One region of the Anaeromicrobium sediminis genome, then DNA from elsewhere that is predicted to be linked to it. Evidence: riboswitches for the same ligand, from Rfam matches in the RefSeq annotation. Region 1 holds a riboswitch; the other holds the start of a gene.
The links. A riboswitch is a leader RNA that binds a small molecule or an ion and turns the genes downstream of it on or off. The one in region 1 is predicted to bind glycine.
Positions count from the first base shown of each region.

Region 2: another riboswitch for glycine. It lies ahead of gcvT (glycine cleavage system aminomethyltransferase GcvT); the one in region 1 lies ahead of CCE28_RS04435 (GrdX family protein).

Region 1 covers NZ_NIBG01000002.1:327,590-331,018, reverse strand. Annotated here, with positions in the region: gene trxB (thioredoxin-disulfide reductase) at 1-881, opposite strand, end outside; gene CCE28_RS04435 (GrdX family protein) at 914-1,282, opposite strand; glycine riboswitch at 1,456-1,562, opposite strand; gene CCE28_RS04430 (DegV family protein) at 1,674-2,513, opposite strand; gene CCE28_RS04425 (Na/Pi cotransporter family protein) at 2,667-3,429, opposite strand, start outside.
Region 2 covers NZ_NIBG01000023.1:6,492-9,920, forward strand. Annotated here, with positions in the region: gene CCE28_RS18020 (PLP-dependent aminotransferase family protein) at 1-628, shown strand, start outside; glycine riboswitch at 940-1,040, shown strand; glycine riboswitch at 1,044-1,124, shown strand; gene gcvT (glycine cleavage system aminomethyltransferase GcvT) at 1,266-2,372, shown strand; gene gcvH (glycine cleavage system protein GcvH) at 2,496-2,882, shown strand; gene gcvPA (aminomethyl-transferring glycine dehydrogenase subunit GcvPA) at 2,918-3,429, shown strand, end outside.

The DNA.
Region 1 (3,429 bases):
GCAGTGATTACCTGTCTTAATGATTTTACTCTAATATCTCCTGCTGCAAATACACCATCAACGTCTGTGTTCATATCATCATCTGTCATAATGTATCCACCTTCGTTCATCTTAACTTTACCTTTATATAATTCACTTATAGGTAAGAATCCAATGAATGGGAATACTCCAAATGTACCATCATCTTCGTGTGCTTCATACTCAGTTAATTCACCAGTTTTAGTGTTTTTGAATACTATAGACTCAATAATTCCATCACCTTTAATCTCATCTACAGTAGTATCCCACATAAACTCCATTTTATCATTCTTAAATGCTTTTTCTTGAATTGACTTAGCAGCTCTTAATTCATCTCTTCTATGTACAATTGTTACTTTTCTAGCAAATTTAGTTAAGTACATTGCTTCTTCTACTGCAGAGTCTCCTCCACCGATTACGAATACTTCTAAGTCTGTAAAGAAGTCAGCATCACAAGTTGCACAGTAAGAAACTCCCTTACCTGTTAATTCTACTTCACCTTTGCATCCAATCTTTCTTGGTTGTGCTCCAGTTGCAATGATTACTGCCTTTGCATGGTACTCTTCTTTTTCACCTTTTAAAACTTTAACTTTTCCAGTGAAATCTACATCTACTATTGAATCAATTTTCTTCTCTGCTCCAAATTCTTCTGCTTGCTCTACCATTCTTGCAATTAAGCTAGGTCCTGTTGCATCTGCAATTGATCCTGGATAGTTAGCTACTTCATTTGTAGTAACTATTTGTCCTCCAACTTTACCCTTTTCAAGAATTAATGTTTTTAACTTTGCTCTTGATGCATAAAGCCCAGCAGCTAATCCAGCTGGTCCTGCTCCTACTATTACCACATCATATAAGTTTTGCATTTTAATCCTCCTTAAACTTTACTTTTTTCTTACTATATAGCACTCTTTATTATTGACAAATCAATGACTTGAAAATCTTCTAAAATACTTTCTGTCCAATTAGGAGTTTTCCTATCATTTATTAATTTTTTAGCACTTTCTAATGAATTCTCTATAATCATTAAGGATTCCATATCTAGTTTAGCCACTTCTTTTGAAATCAATACAGATTTATAAGGAGTTTCATTTGGTTTAATACTTGATGATAGTGGATGTGTAAGCAACTTATGTCCCCCATGAATCTTATCTCTAACTAATTCTAGTACTTTAATGAAATCCTTTTCCTTCATGTAAATAGTATCTATTTCCTTGGAAAATTCTTCATTCACTTTTGGGTTATTCGTCACTAATATTCTTTTCATCTCATCCTCCAACTTTCTAAAAAGTCACAATCATTTTTATTTTATGACACTTTTGAATAAAATAAAAGCATGGCAAATAATTATGCCACGCTTCTCTGTCGTAAACCTGAGAGATTCTCCCCATAGGGGATTGCTCCTTCGGTGCTTTTTATTTAAAAAGCTTTCCAGAGTTCTGTCAGAGTACGGTCCTTTTGCCTGAAAAATTCACAAACCAGTTGGCAATAACATAGTTTGTTTGTCCCTTCGGCGACTAATTTTAGTTCTCTCCCACACCCATCAATCAGAAATCGATTTTTTTATACAATTTTTTCTATGTCCTTATCACAATTTCATTATAGAACAAAGTTTAAAATTTATCAATATCTTTTTTATGCAAGTATGCAAGTTTTTTTTACTTTAAAAATATAATCCCGATTAGGCTTGGTCCAGTATGCGTGCCTATTGTAGGCCCTATGCGACTTTCAAGGATTTCCACAGGTTTTAACTCTTCTCTCACTTCTTCCTTCATTTTTTCGAAACTTTTTTCATTTTTACCATGTATCAGGGTAATTGAACCTATTTTTCCATCAAGCGACATACTTCTACACATATCTATCATTTTCCTTATTATTTTTTTACTACCCCTTACTTTATCCATAACTTCTATTTCTCCACCCTCAATATGTAATATGGGTTTTAAATTTAATAAATTTCCTATCATGGCTTTAGCAGGACTTAATCTTCCACCTTTTTTTAGATATTCTAGAGTTTCTACAGAAAATAATACTTCCACCCTATCTATCATACTATTAATTTTTTCAATTATTTCTTCTTTTGTTTTACCTTCTTTAGCCATTCTAGCTGCCTCTACAGCCATCATTCCACATCCATAGGATAGTGATAGAGTATCTATCACATGAACTTTCTCTGGATCTGTTGCATCCTTAGCTATTAAGGCCGATTGATGAGTTCCACTTACCTTTGAGGATCCATTTATAATTATGATTTCATAACCTTCACTTAAATATTTTTCTATTTTTTCAATATATGCACTAGGTATAACTTGCGCTGTTTTAGGAAGTTCTGTACTTTTTTCCAACTTTTCAAAAAATTCATCTATAGTTATTGTCACCTGATCTTCATATTCTACTTCTCCAAATCTTACTTTAAGGGGTAATACACATATATCATATTTTTGGGCTACTTCTTTGGGAATGTCAGACAAACTATCTGTTATTATTTTTATCTTCATGAAATATGCTCCTTTCATTTTGTACCTACTTATAGATAATCTTATTATTAGGATTTGTCTTTTACAACATTTTTTATTTAGTATGTTAAAATTTTAATATTCTAATTAAAAAAGTGTAATAAGGGTCCTAACCCCTATTACACCTATTTTATATTATCTATCTGGAAAATCTAATACGGCAAAGGCAATCTTAGCTGTATGATCTCCTATTCTTTCTAAATTGCTTATAATATCTAGGAATATAACTCCAGAAGATGTAGTACATTCTTGTCTATTAAGTCTACCAATGTGGCTAGCTCTTAATGATTTTTCCATATGATCTATTTCGCCTTCTCGTTCTAATATTCTTCTTGCTGTATTTAAGTCAGCTGTTTCTAGGGCTAAAATAGATTCCTTATAAGACTTTAGAACTCTCTCGTGCATCTCTTCTAATTCCTTGATACCTTTATCACTAAATACTAATTTATTGTCTTTCTTATATACGGCCAATTCTGCAATGTTATCTGCATGATCTCCAACTCTTTCAATATCGTTTATAGTATTAAACATTCCATCTACAATTTCATGTTGTCTCGCTGATAGGGATGTATTTGATAATTTAACTAAATATTCTCCTATGGATCTTTCCATATTATTTATAATCTTTTCAAGCTTAAAGGCTTCTTTAGCAATTTTTTCACTACCCTCAAAGAATGCTTTTATAGATAACTCATAACTTTCTAACACTATATTTGCCATGTTTAATATTTCTTTATTTACCTGAACCATAGCTATTGATGGAGTTTCTAACATTCTATCATCAAGGTACTTAATACCCTTTTGCTCTGTTTCTTCTATATCTTGTATTGGTATTAGCTTATTTGCTAATCTAACTAATAGTGGTGCAAAAGGTAATAATATTAATGTATTCGCTATA
Region 2 (3,429 bases), on a different contig from region 1:
CCTACAGGGAATGACAGGAGTACATGGAGAACTTATAAGCTTTATGCTAATGAGGGCTTATTATAATAGTATAAAAGAATTTAAAAGGACTAAAATAATAGTTTCTCATGTGGACTATAAAAATAGCAAGTCCATATTGTGTTTAGCCGGATATGAAGTTGTAAAAGTACAACTAGATGAAGAAGGAAGTATATGTATAGATTCCTTAAAAGAGTTATTAGATGATAAAATAGCTGCTATTATGCTTACCAATTCAATTGCGTTAGATTTAAAAAAGGCAAAAGAAATAGAAGAATTAGTTCACAATATAGGTGGATTAATACTTTATAATGGATGGAATATTAATTCGATTGATGAAATTATGGATTTCTCCTATGGACATATTGACATGATTCACTTTGATTTAAATAGGGCTTTTGGAAATTATTATGATTCTGGATGTGGCGCTATAGGGGTGAAGGAACATTTGGTTAAATTCTTGCCTATACCAATTGTTCACAAGGCTAATGATAAGTATATATTAGATTATGATAGGCCAGAGTCTATAGGTAAGATAAAAGGCTTTTATGGTAATTATAGAATGATTTTAAGGGCCTATACTCATATGTTGGCTAGGGGAATGAAGTAGAGAAATTATAAAAAACACAAAAGTGTCAAAAAAACTACTAACTAGGTAAATGAAATGAGAAAAAATGAAAATTATGCCTATAAAATAGAGAAAACCACATAAAATGGTATTAGAAAAAATATGGGCCACATAAGACTTTAATAGGATAAAGCCTAGTTATTACAATTAGTTCATGGAAATGGATTCTTATTTTCCTGACTATATTTGTAATAACTTCTAGAAGTTTCAAATGTGTTAAGTTAATATCAATTGTTGAAATATTCAGAAAAGTACTGTAATATAAATACAAATAATAAAATATGATTATCCAAATGAGGATAGCGTGAGATATCTTTAAAGATAGCCGAAGAAGCAATGTGGAAAAAGCCAAATTTTCACAGAAACTTTCAGGCAAAAGGATCGTTATCTGATGGGTCTCTGGAAAGTTGGATAGTTTCCACGCCGAAGGGGAAATACACCATAGGGTGTAGAAGCTCTCAGGTAAAAAAGGACAGAGGGATATGGAGGCATTAAAAATTGTCATGCCTTTATATCTCTCTTTTTAATTTCAAAAATATAAACAAGACTACATGTTATGCATAGAAGATGAGAATCATATTTAGTGTGATAAAAGAATTATTTAAGGAGGGGAAACGAAATGTCAAATCTTAAAAGAACGGCTCTTTTCAATGCCCATGGAAAGCACGGAGGAAAGATAATAGACTTCTCAGGATGGGAACTTCCAGTCCAATATGAGGGCATCACTCCAGAGCACGAAGCTACTAGAAATAAGGCTGGTCTATTTGATGTATCTCATATGGGAGAAGTGGAAGTTAAGGGTAAGGATGCCTTTAAATTCGTACAAAATTTAGTGACTAATGATGTATCTGCCCTTGAGGATAATCAGGTATTATATACATTTATGTGCTATGAAGACGGTGGAGTGGTAGATGATTTATTAGTATATAGATTTAATGAAGAACATTTTTTCCTTGTAATAAATGCTAGTAACGTGGATAAGGATTTTGACTGGATGAAGAAGAACTCAGATGGATATGATATAGATGTTGTGAATATATCAGAGGCGTTATCTCAATTGGCCATACAAGGACCTCATGCTCAAGAAATACTACAAAAACTAACAGATACAGATTTGACCGAGATAAAGTTTTTCTACTGTAAGAGAAATGTGAATGTGGCCGGAGCTAGCTGTTTGGTTTCAAGAACTGGATATACGGGAGAAGATGGTTTTGAAATATACCTAGACCATGACAATGCAGAAATGGTTTGGGAAAAACTTATGGAAGAGGGAAAAGATCTAGGGCTAAGACCAGTGGGTCTAGGAGCTAGGGACACTTTAAGATTTGAAGCTACATTACCCCTTTATGGGAATGAATTGACTAAGGATATAACTCCATTAGAAGCGGGCCTTGGATTCTTTGTAAAGTTAGACACAGACGATTTTATAGGAAAGGAAGCTTTGGTTAAGCAGAAGGCAGAAGGATTAAAGAGAAAAATAGTAGGTTTTGAAATGTTAGATAAGGGAATTCCTAGACATGGTTATGAAGTATGGGCAGATGGAAAAGAAATAGGATTTGTAACTACTGGATATGCTGCTCCTACAGTTAAGAAGAATATAGGATTTGCCATGGTTCCTATAGAGTATTCAAAACTAGGTACACCTATTGAAATAAAGGTGAGAAAAAGAATTTTAAAGGCTCAAGTGGTAAGTAAGAGATTTTACACTAAGAACTATAAGAAATAAAAGCTAAGATAGGTTTAAAAAACTATATTAGCTCAATAAAATTAAGAAAATTAAAAACAATCTAAATATGGATGTTGTTATGGACTATTATATTTAGAAAAAGTTATTAAGGAGGAATTTATTGTGAAAATAGTAGAAGGAATTTATTATTCAAAGGATCATGAGTGGATTAAGGTAGAGGGAAATGAAGCTTCTATAGGAATTACAGATTATGCTCAACATGCCCTAGGGGAAATCGTTTATGTGGAAATGCCTGAGGTTGATGATGAATTAAATGCTGGAGATGTATTTGGTGTTATTGAATCTGTTAAGGCTGCATCCGATTCTTACATGCCTGTGTCAGGAAAGATTACAGGAATAAATGAAGAATTAGAAGATTCACCGGAACTTTTAAATAATAGTCCTTATGAAAGCTGGATATTAAAGGTTGAAATCAGCGATTTATCAGAATTAGACAGTTTAATGGATCATGAAGACTATAAGGCATTTTGTGAAAGTGAAAGCCATTAAAAATTAGTTTCTATAAAGTATGGAGGAGGTAGCCTATGCATAGATATATTGCTAATACAGAAGCAGATAGAAAATATATGCTAAACGAAATAAATGCAGAATCTATAGATGATTTATTTAGTGATATTCCAGAAGAACTTAAGTTAGGTAGGGAGCTCAACTTAAAAGAGGGAATGTCAGAGATAGAAATCTTTAATCATATGAACGAAATTGCAAGTAAAAATAAGAGTATAAATGATTTAACATGCTTTTTAGGAGCAGGAGCATATGATCATTATATTCCTACTATTATAAAACACATGGTTTTAAGATCTGAGTTCTTCACTGCTTATACACCTTATCAACCGGAGATAAGCCAGGGAACGTTACAAGCTATATTTGAGTATCAAACTATGATTAGTGATTTAACGGGAATGGATGTATCTAATGCATCCATGTATGATGGTGCAACGGCTTGTGCAGAGGCAGCCATAATGGCTTGCGCAAATACTAGACGTAAATCAGTTTTAGTATCTAAAACTGTAAATCCTGAAACTAGAAAAGTGTT